2 regions of the Microbulbifer maximicatervae genome follow, and region 2 is predicted to be linked to the other one. Evidence: predicted binding sites of a transcription regulator. Region 2 holds the regulator's gene; the other holds the start of a gene.
The links. The regulator sigma-54, encoded in region 2, starts transcription at its own class of promoters, with help from an activator protein. The targets are predictions, from matches to a motif close to TGGCACANNNNTTGCNNT.

Region 1 (5,789 bases), 1.4 Mb from region 2:
AGCGCCCAAAACTCAGGTACTTTTCCCGTGCTGCTCTATTAAAGCTGACAAGATGCCCGGATTTCCTGGAGAAAGCCTCTAACTCAAAATCTATATTGGGTTCCAGGTCTTCAATGCGCTCTCGTAGAGAGGGCAGTCGGTAGGTCCATAGATCGATACGGGCGAGCAGGTCCGCACGAAATTTACTTTCTTGGCAGAGCTGTACCAGATCCCGGTTGGTACCGGCGATCAGCTGGAAGTGACTGCTTACTTCCTTATCAGAACCGAAAGGCATAAAGCGTTTATGCTCAATCGCACGCAATAACATGGCCTGCTCGTCCAGTCCCAACTCACCGATTTCATCGAGAAACAGCAGGCCCTTATCTGCTTCCATTAGCAAGCCTGGACGGTGGGTGGTGGCACCGGTATAGGCGCCTTTACGATGGCCGAACAGGGCGGACATGGCATTTTCGCCGCGCAGGGTGGCGCAGTTAACGGCTACCAGGCCACCCTCCAGCTTGCCCCGCTGCTTGCGTAGTTCAAAGACACGCTGGGCCAGCTGGGATTTACCTGCCCCTGTGGGACCGGTAATTAGTATGGGGGCGTCGGAGCGAATCGATACCTGCTCCAGCTGCTCGATCATCTGGTTAAAAGCGAGATTGTTGGTCTCGATTCCCCCCTTCAGATAGGTGGTGCCCTCCTGGTGTTCCCTCTGGAAGCGCGAGGCAATCTGGTCGTATTTGGACAGGTCCAAATCGATGATTTGGTATTCGCCCGGCAAGCTACTGTTCTTTCGCGCCGGGGAAGTTTGCAGCAGACGCCCGGGGAAATACCCCGCCTCTGTTAACAGGTACAAGCAGATCTGAGCTACATGGGTACCGGTGGTGATATGCACCAGGTACTGCTCGTCATCCGGCTTGAAGCTATAGGCGCGGGCGAAATCCAGCAGATTGCTATACACGCTCTCGAAATCCCAAGGGTCATTGAAGTTCACCCGGTGGTGGACCACTTCGGTCTCTGGAGAGACCCGCGCAATATCTTCTGTGACCTGATCAGCCAGGTTTTTTGAGTGGTTGTCGAAAAGGAGCTCCAGCCTATCGATCAATAGGTCATCGTGCTGGCACATGGAAATGTTTGGGCGCCACTTATCCCAGCGCTTGTCGCCTTTGCCGCGCCGGTCCTTACTGGTACCGAGAATACTGATAGCGATTGTCTTCATGCTATCTAAAATATGATTTAACTATCAAAAAAGATAGATATTTATGAATCCCCTGTCTCAAGAAATCTACTAAAAAATCCTGAGATAAAAAATAAATCGTTAAAAAACAATGGGTTACAAGTATTTTTCAGCTGTCTACAAAAGTTGGCACCCAATTCGCTATATCAATAACTAAATGAAACACATGAATACCAAGCGCGGTTTCAAAAGGAGTGGAAGATGAAACCAATGCCATATGAAGTAATGCAGGCAGGTGGGGTACCGATTAAGTCTTGGACCCTGGGTGTGCCTTTTGAAGATGAAGCCAAAGCGCAGCTCAAAAATATCTCGCAGATGCCATTCGTCCATAAATGGGTGGCGGCGATGCCTGATGTACATCTGGGCAAAGGCGCCACCATTGGCAGCGTGGTCCCAACTCTGGGGGCAGTAATTCCCGCTGCCGTAGGGGTGGATATTGGCTGCGGCATGATGGCGGTTCGCACCAGCCTGACGGCGGCGCAACTGCCAGACAACCTGGCTGGAGTGCGCAGCGCCATCGAATGCGCTGTGCCCCACGGCCGTACTGGACGACACCGGGGGAGAGGGCGGGATAAGGGGGCCTGGGAGAACCCACCGGACGATGCACTTGCTGGTTGGGTGCCTCTAGCCGCCCAGTTTGAACTGCTCAAAGAGAGGCATCCAGTATTAAAAAATACTAATAATATCAATCATTTGGGAACACTTGGCACAGGCAATCACTTTATCGAGATGTGCCTGGATGAACAGGGTAGCGTGTGGTTGATGTTGCATAGTGGCTCTCGGGGAGTGGGAAATCGAATAGGTACTTACTTTATTGAGAAAGCCAAGCGGGATATGGAGCGCTGGCATATCCACTTACCGGACAGTGACCTGGCCTATTTCCCGGAAGGTACAGAGCACTTTGATGACTATGTGCAGGCGGTGGAGTGGGCGCAGGAGTTTGCCCGTATCAATCGCGAAGTAATGATGGTGCGAACTATTAGCGCGGTGAAGCAGGCCCTGGGGATGGATTTTGAGGCACGGATGGAAGCGGTGAATTGTCACCACAATTACGTTTCCCGTGAGCATCATTATGGCAAAGATGTGTTGGTGACCCGGAAAGGCGCTGTAAGAGCGCGTGCCGGCGAAATGGGTATTATTCCCGGTAGTATGGGGGCCAAGTCATTTATTGTGCGGGGGCTGGGTAACGAAGAAAGCTTCTGTAGCTGTAGCCATGGGGCCGGACGAGTGATGTCCCGTACCAAGGCCAAAAAGCTGGTCTCCCTGGAAGAGCATCGCGCGGCCACCGCCGATGTGGAATGCCGAAAAGACGAGGGTGTGATCGATGAAACCCCATCGGCCTACAAACCTATAGAAAAGGTTATGGCAGCACAGAAAGACCTGGTGGAAATCGTCTACACCCTCAAGCAAGTGGTTTGCGTCAAAGGCTGACGCGTTTTAGGCCAGGGATCGGCCGAACTAAGGCAATTGCCAAAGCATGCAGGTTGCCGGGCGAATTTGCCGGGTTGCCGCAACCGAGTTTGAGGCCTTTAGTCCGTCAGCGGAGCCGGTTCTGAATCCCGGCCCGGCACCACCGCCTATGGCGGCAGGTGTACCCACGGGATAGAAGTTCAAACGCCTACTTTGTAGCTCATTTGGTAGAGCAGTCGATAACTTATCGATTGGTAGCAGGTTCGATTCCTGCCAAAGTCCCATCGTTATCCAAACGACCTGGAAAGAGGCGAGAGCCTGGGGTTCGACTCCCCATTAAAAATCTACCTGGGGTCCGATAGCCTCTCGATACGGTAAATAAGATTTAGCGATTTACTGCGGAGGCATTCTGGCAACTGTGTCGTTAATCGTGGGTCTGCCCTGTGCGATCCAGCGGCAAGATTTATGATTGTGTCTCCTGGCCAAGGATTTTGGCTGCAGGCTCAGGGGGAGCCATGTGGGGGAAATCGTAAGTCCTCTGCCGCTGGGCCCCGCTCGGCACAAACGGTTTACCACCTGTCGCTGGACGGGCCCCACCCTTGCGGCCCAATGGGGTAGCGCAGTATAGAAATGGAATAAAAGATAAGAACCATGATATCTCTGTTCAAAATATGGAAGAACGTGGATGTTGCGGATAGCGAGCGAGTGTTGCTATTTCGCCGCAACCGTTTTGAAGGGGTGCTGCCACCTGGCAGCCATCGTATATCCCTATTGTCCGGTGATGTACGGGCAGAAACTTACGATATTACCGATGTGGTATTCGGTGAAATCAAAGCCAAATTTTTGTTAAACACCTATGGTGAGATCCTTGGTGAATACCTGCAATCCTATGAATTGTCAGACCATCAGGTGGGATTGTTTTACCGGGATAATCACTTGGTCGATATTTTGCCACCGGGTACTTTTCGCGCTGTGTGGAAGGGCGGTGAATCCGTGCGGGTGGAAATCGTGGACATCTCTGAGGAATACGCCATCGATAAAAAAGTCCTGGGCTTACTGGGGCGAGGTGTACGTGCTGGACAAATGCGCACCGCCCTTCAGGCGGTAAACTACAACGAGATTCCCGATGAGCACGTGGGCCTGTTAATGGTCAACGGTAAGTTAGAAAAGGTGTTACAGCCCGGCTGTTATGGCTACTGGAAATACAACCGCTCTATCGAGGTCAAGGTACTGGACTTGCGGTTGAAAACCATCGAAGTTAGCGGCCAGGAAATTCTGACCAAGGATCGGGTCAGCCTGCGTATCAACTTGACTGGCGCTTACAAAATTGCCGATGCAAAAAAAGTAGCGCTAAAGCTCAGCGATAGTACAGGTTTTATTTATCGCGAATTGCAGCTGCACTTGCGCGAGGCCGTGGGTACTCAAACCCTGGATAGCCTTCTGGCTGATAAGGACAGGTTGAATATTGTGATTGCGACCGGCATCCGCGACAAGCTGGCGAAATATGGTATCGAGCTTACCAGTGTGGGAGTCAAGGATATTATTTTGCCCGGTGATATGAAGATGATCCTTAATCAGGTTGTAGAAGCGCAGAAGGAATCTGAGGCAAATCTGATTAAGCGTAGAGAAGAAACCCAAGCAATGAGATCTCTGCACAATACCGCCAAGCTGATGGATAACAACCCGGTACTGTTGCGCTTGAAAGAACTGGAGGCTTTGGAGAGGGTCAGTACCCGCATCGATAAAATTTCCGTATATGGCGGTCTCGATGGAGTGATGAATGAGTTGGTGAAGTTACGTCCTACGGCTTAAAGGCGCCACTCACCAAAAAAAGATGTAAATTTTAAGGAATTAAACAGTGATTGAGATAGACGGCGCCCAGGGGGAGGGCGGCGGACAGATTTTGCGGACTTCCCTCACCTTGTCTGTTTGTTTAGGGGTACCGGTTCGAATTAAGAATATTCGAGCGGGTCGTAAAAAAACCGGTTTGTTGCGTCAGCACCTAGCCTGCTTGCGAGCAGCCAAAGCGATTAGCCATGCCGAAGTTAGCGGCGAACAATTGGGTGCTTCGGAAATAACTTTTGCACCGGGAAAAGTGCGTCCCGGTAAATACCACTTCTCTATTGGCTCGGCCGGTAGTACCAGTTTGGTGTTTCAAACCGTATTGCTACCGTTGTTATTATCTGATGGTGTCAGTGAGCTGTGTCTTGAAGGCGGCACTCACAATAAAAAGGCTCCCAGCTTTGATTTTATTGCTCATGCATATTTGCCCCTATTGGCTCGTATGGGCGCCGGTGTGGAAGTGGCCCTGGATGATTACGGTTTTTATCCTGCCGGGGGGGGCTCCTGGAGGGCTAGAATCCATCCCCTCTCGCAATTGTCAAAACTGGAGCTGACAGAGCGTGGTGAAATTGTGGATTGCGAAGCAGTGGCTACCTTTGCCCATATTCCCGCTCATGTAGCCCAGCGGGAGTTAGCGCAGGTGCGCAAGAAGTGCGACTGGCAATCGGATCGCTTGTACCAAAAGCGGGTGAAATCTCAGGGGCCGGGTAATTTACTGTCGCTGCGGTTGCAATTTGAAAATGTTACAGAAGTTTTTGAGTCTGTGGGGGAACTTGGGGTGAGTGCCGAGCGAGTTGCTCAGCGCGGAATCTCACAGATGCAGGGATATTTAAATTCTGGTGTGCCGGTCGGTGAATATCTGGCTGATCAGTTGTTGCTGCCAATGGTCCTAGGGGCGGGTGGTCGTTTTCGAACATTAAATCCTAGCCAACACCTTCTGACCAATATCCAGGTAATCCGGAATATTACCGGTACGGAAATACAAATAATGGAATTTGGTGACAATGGCTGGGAGGTTTTAGTTGATTGTAATTAAGGCGGGGCAAAGAAAATATTAAGTTATCAAATAAAAATATATTTAGGTTATTATAGGCCCCCTTCATAGAAGTTTTTGCTTACTCATATTGCAAGGAACATAAAGGAGATTTCCGCAAGTGTTAGTGGTGCTTCTGTACTGACTTTGGCATCAATACTCAGACTTGTGAATATCTTTTTAAATTTATCTTTCTGTGACATTTTTTCTTGATGAACTTTTTACAAACTTATAAAAGGACTTTATAGGAATGAGTACTAATTTCCTAAAGCTAGCAGTTCCACTGCT
Region 2 (5,789 bases):
GGATCGGTTACCTACCTCAGGAAGCCTCTGTTTTTCGACGCCTGTCTGTACGCGACAATATTCTCGCAATCCTCGAAACCCGAAAAGGGCTCAATCGTGCAGAGCGCGAAGAGCAAGCCCAGGAGTTGCTCGAAGAGTTCAACATCACACACATTAAAAACAGCCTAGGAATGGCCCTATCCGGCGGAGAGCGGCGCAGGGTGGAGATTGCACGAGCCCTGGCTACAGACCCAAGCTTTGTCTTGCTCGATGAACCCTTTGCTGGTGTAGACCCTATTTCAGTGAACGATATCAAACACATTATTCGCCACTTGCGGGACAGGGATATCGGCGTCTTGATCACAGATCACAACGTAAGGGAAACCCTGGATATCTGTGAAACTGCTTATATCGTTAGCGAGGGACATATTATTGCCTCAGGCACGCCCGATGATGTCCTCGCTAACCAGCAAGTGCGCGAAGTCTATTTGGGACACGAGTTCACCATTTAATGGCAAATGATGACAGGCGTAACTAAATAGGTAAAATTTCGAAAAACATATCATACTTCACATAGAAATCGACCTCCTGGCAGGCAATAGTCGGCATGCTTATTGCTTGTAATAGTTTGAGGGCCAAGGTAGTCTGCGCCATCTCGGGTTAATTTTGACGAACCCTTTGTCGCACTGGCCTGCAACTTTAAATTATGAAGCAGTCTCTCCAGCTCAAGCTCGGCGCACAGCTAACCATGACCCCCCAGTTGCAGCAGGCAATACGCCTCCTGCAGCTCTCCACACTAGATTTACAGCAAGAAGTCCAGGCAGCCCTCGACAGCAACCCAATGCTGGAAGCTGAGGGTGAAGACCTGGCTCAACAAGCAACAGCCAATAACGAGAGCAACGCACAACAAGAGCCTCCAGCCGCTGTAGGAGAGGATTTAAACCACGCAGCCGCTGAGGAAAAAGAGCTTGGTGATTCCGACTGGAACCAGGATATTCCAACAGAGCTGCCCGTTGATTCTCACTGGGACGACATTTACAGCAGCTACAGTGGCCCCACCGAGGGCGACGACCCCAATTTTGAGCGCAACTCTTCCACCGACACACTTCAAGACCACTTGCGCTGGCAATTAAACCTGACAGCACTTTCCAGTCACGATAAATGGATCGGCGAGCACCTTATTGACGCCATCAACCCAAACGGTCTTCTCAATACCACCGTTGATGACGTAGCCACCTCCCTTCAGCTCGAAGAAGATGAAGTAGTTGCAGTCCTTAAAGCTGTACAACAATTCGAACCAGCTGGCTGTGGGGCCAGAAACCTCCAAGAATGCCTTCTACTCCAGCTCAAGCAGCTACCAGCGGAAACTCCGTGGCTAAACGAAGCGCAGACCATTATTGAGCGCCACTTGGAATTACTTGGAAAAAGGGATTTCAGGCAACTCACCCGACGCACACGCCTCAACGAAGCCCAGCTCGGCGAAGTGATCCGCCTTATCCAGACACTAACCCCCAACCCAGGTGAGGAGTTCAGCGGGGAACAGCCCGCTTATGTCATTCCCGACATTATTGTGTCCCGCAAGGATCACCGCTGGCTGGTCGAACTCAATCCAGAAATCACTCCCAAGATCCGGATTAATGGCCACTACGCCTCCTTGGTAAAACGGGCGGACAACTCCCGGGAAAACAATTTCATGCGGGATCACTTGCAGGAGGCCCGCTGGTTCTTGAAGAGCCTGCAGAGCCGCCACGACACCCTGCTAAAGGTCGCTACGTCCATTGTGGATAAGCAGCAAGGCTTTTTTGAGGAAGGCCCAGAGGCAATGCGACCAATGGTTCTGGCAGATATTGCTGAAACCATTGGCATGCATGAATCCACCATATCCCGAGTGACCACTCAAAAATATATGCTGACTCCACGGGGAGTTTTCGAACTCAAATATTTCTTCTCAAGCCACGTCAGTACAGATTCCGGTGAGGATGCGTCATCCACCGCCATTCGAGCCCTGATTCGCAAGCTGATTGACACAGAAGTACCTCGAAAGCCGCTATCAGATAACAAGATCACTCAGGAGCTGGACAAGCAAGGCATCAAGGTTGCGCGCCGAACGGTAGCGAAATACCGCGAATCTATGGGTATCCCCTCCTCAAGTGAGAGAAAGAGGCTCATTTAAGTTACAACCCAAACACAGCCAATTAATCTGACCCCTAACCCACCTTCAGTCATACGCTACTGGCACCTTCCGCCCCCAACCTGCAACCAAAATCCAAAATTTGAGTGTATCCTTCCATTCTGGCCCACTTCCTAGTAGGGTTGCGACCCGATAGGGGGTGAGCGCCGGCTTGTGATGCACCTTTAAGGAGAAATCCATGCAGATCAATATTAGTGGCCACCACGTCGACGTTACCTCACCTATGCGCAGCTACTGCGAAAGCAAAATGGAGAAGCTGTCCAGACATTACGACAACATCACCAACGCGCAAGTAATTTTATCCGTCGAGAAACTGATCCAAAAAGCTGAGGCGACGGTACATATAAACGGTCACGACCTCTGTGCTGGATCCGAAGACAGAGATATGTACGCGGCAATTGATGCGCTCACCGATAAGCTGGACCGCCAACTGAAAAAACACAAAGAGAAGTTGCAGAACCATCGCTGAACTATGACACTGGAAGCATTACTCTCTCCCCGCCTTAGCCTTTGCCATCTGGCGGGGAGCAGCAAAAAAAAGCTACTGCTCAATATTGCCCAGGCCATCGCCGAACAATATCCCCAACACGACTCCGATACAGTTTTTAACCAACTGATCGCCCGTGAGCGCCTTGGTTCCACCGGTATCGGCGATGGTGTTGCCATTCCCCATTGCAGGCTGCCCGGCTGTGATAGCCCCATTGGGGTTCTCTGTACCACCCAGCCCGCCATTGATTTTGACTCTGTCGACCGCCAGCCTGTCGATTTGCTATTTACTCTTCTGGTCCCCGAAGATGCTGAGCAGGAACATCTGGATACGCTAGCCGAAATCGCCGCTCTGTTTTCCAACAGCCAGGTTAGAGATAAGCTAAGGCAAGCACAAAGTAGTGATGAGCTATATGCCCTCGCTATTGATAGTACTGCAGCCGCCTAGAGGAGGTTTTGTTAGTAACTGAGTCTCAGAGCTGACATTCGCCTCATTGTTCAGGTAGTGCAACAAGCGAAATAATAAAGACTTGATCAAAGAAAAGGGCTCTCCATGCGCTTGGTGATAATTAGTGGACGCTCCGGCTCCGGAAAAAGTTCTGCACTGCAATTACTGGAAGATGTCGGCTTCAATTGTATCGACAACCTTCCCACCAGCCTGCTCCCGGAGCTGGTTAAGAGGGTCAAGGCACAACCGCCAAAAGAAAACACACCTCTGGCCCTGGGTGTCGATGCCCGCAACCTCTGGCAAGACATTAGACAGGCTCCCAGTGTTATTGAGTCCTTGCGCGAGGCAGGGGTTCAATGTGATGTTATCTATCTCGATGCCCGCGAGCCGGTTTTAGTACAGCGATTCAGTGAGACCAGACGAAAGCACCCTCTCAGCAATGATTGCACCCATTTGCTAGAAGCTCTCAATCAGGAAAAAGAGCTTCTCACCCCTATCTCAACCATCGCGGATATGGTTATTGATACCAGCACCCTGAGTTTGCACCAACTGCGCGAACTGATTAAAAATCGTGTTGTTGGTGAACAATCAAACAGCATGGCGATTCTTTTCCAGTCCTTTGGGTTCAAGTATGGGGTGCCTGTGGATTCAGACTTGATTTTTGACTTGCGCTGTCTACCCAACCCCTACTGGGAACCAGCTCTAAGAGAAAAAACCGGTAAGGATATCGAGGTCGCTGAATTCTTGCGCTCTCACCCAGAGACCGCAAAGATGGAGGCTGACATCACCAACTTTTTGGAAAACTGGCTACCCTCCTACCAGAAAAGTAATCGCAGCTACACCTGTGTCTCTATCGGCTGCACTGGGGGCCGACATCGATCAGTTTATATGGTTGAACAGCTGGTAAAGAAATTTTCTAAAGAGTTTGATAACGTCCAGATACGCCACAGGGAGCAACAAAAATAGATTTTTGTCGAGCAGCGCAATGCAGAAACACCAACTGACCATCATCAATAAACTCGGCTTGCACGCCCGCGCTGCAAGCAAGTTCGCGCAGACTTCCTCCAAGTTCTGCTCCAATATTAAAGTGCATTGCCAGGGTAAAGCCGTAGATGGAAAAAGTGTGATGGCCCTAATGTTACTAGCTGCAGGCAAAGGCACGGAGCTGGAACTGGAAATAGAGGGGACAGATGAAAGTGCCGCCCTGGAAGCTATCAGCACACTGATCTCCAATCGATTCGGCGAAGCTGAATAGAGGCCAGTATACTATTGCTACGAAAAGCTCACTCTAAACATTAAATCGCTAAGCTTTTACATCGCCTCCCAAATCCACCACTAGCAGTAAGGACTTGTTGTGCCCAGCTCTCCCCAAGCCGAAATCAAATTCCGCGCACAGAATCAGCTGGGTGAGCTGTATGCCGCGCTGGATAGCGGTACGGGACAAGAAGTCCGGCGCATGCTCAAGACCCTAACTCCCCAGAGTGTTGCGCAATTGCTGGAGAGCTCTCCACCGCGTATCCGCCAGGTACTTTGGAATTTGGTGGACAGGGAAATAGAGGGTGAGGTCCTACAGGAACTCACCGACGATGTGCGCAGCCAGATCCTCGCCACTATGGATACCGAGGAGATGGTAGAGGTGATGGAAGGCCTGGATGCCGACGACATCGCCGATATACTTCAGCAGCTGCCGGAGCGAGTTGTTGCCGAAGTGCTCTCATCGATGACGGAAACCGACCGTCTCCGGGTTGAAAGTGTTCTCGCCTATGATGAGAACACTGCTGGCGGTTTAATGGATACGGACACCATCTCTGTCCGCCCCAACCTGACTCTAGATGTGGTACTTCGCTACCTTAGGCGCCACGAACAACTACCGGAATCTACCGACAGCCTTTTTGTGATTAACCGGAGGGGCCAATATATCGGTCTCTTGCCACTATCCAAACTTCTCACCACAGACCCATCGGTGACAGTTCGCGAAGTGGTCAATACCGATGTGGAACCAATACCCGCAGATATGCCCGACACTGAAGTCGCGCGCTTGTTTGAGAAATATGATTGGATTACCGCACCGGTAGTCGATGAAGATAACCGCCTGCTGGGGCGAATCACTATTGACGATGTAGTAGATGTTATCCGAGAGGATGCAGATCACTCCCTGATGAGCCTTGCCGGCCTCGATGAGGAGGAAGACACCTTTGCCCCAGTAGGGCGCACTGCTCGGCGCCGGGCCGTTTGGCTGGGTATTAATCTGCTCACAGCTCTGCTTGCCTCCTGGGTGATCAGCTTGTTCCAAAATACCCTGGATAAGGTGGTAGCCCTAGCAGTCCTAATGCCCATCGTCGCCAGCATGGGGGGCGTGGCCGGTAGCCAAACGCTGACAGTGGTCATTCGCGGTATGGCCTTAGGCCAGATAGGACGCAGTAATTTGAGCTGGCTACTTTCCCGTGAACTGGGTTCGGCGGCACTCAATGCTCTTTTATGGGCGCTTGTGATGGGCTTGATAACCGCCATGTGGTTTGGCGATATATGGATTGCGGTCATTATCCTTGCCGCCATGATAATCAACCTATTAACCGCCGCACTCGCCGGAGCGATATTACCAGTAGCATTGCGTGCCATGAATATAGACCCGGCATTGGCCGGCGGGGTAGCGCTTACTACAGTCACCGATGTAGTAGGCTTTAT

Region 1: ACJJIS_RS21145 (RtcB family protein) is a predicted target of sigma-54. The motif match lies at 1,344-1,361, and genes of this name have one in related genera.

What each region holds. Positions count from the first base shown of each region.
Region 1 covers NZ_CP174334.1:4,838,741-4,844,529, reverse strand. The annotation lists gene rtcR (RNA repair transcriptional activator RtcR) at 1-1,198, opposite strand, end outside; gene ACJJIS_RS21145 (RtcB family protein) at 1,418-2,647, shown strand; tRNA gene ACJJIS_RS21140 (tRNA-Ser) at 2,837-2,908, shown strand; gene ACJJIS_RS21135 (slipin family protein) at 3,278-4,438, shown strand; gene rtcA (RNA 3'-terminal phosphate cyclase) at 4,485-5,504, shown strand; gene ACJJIS_RS21125 (S8 family serine peptidase) at 5,752-5,789, shown strand, end outside.
Region 2 covers NZ_CP174334.1:970,079-975,867, reverse strand. The annotation lists gene lptB (LPS export ABC transporter ATP-binding protein) at 1-491, shown strand, start outside; gene ACJJIS_RS04210 (RNA polymerase factor sigma-54) at 686-2,152, shown strand; gene hpf (ribosome hibernation-promoting factor, HPF/YfiA family) at 2,349-2,639, shown strand; gene ptsN (PTS IIA-like nitrogen regulatory protein PtsN) at 2,643-3,104, shown strand; gene rapZ (RNase adapter RapZ) at 3,210-4,070, shown strand; gene ACJJIS_RS04190 (HPr family phosphocarrier protein) at 4,090-4,359, shown strand; gene mgtE (magnesium transporter) at 4,459-5,789, shown strand, end outside.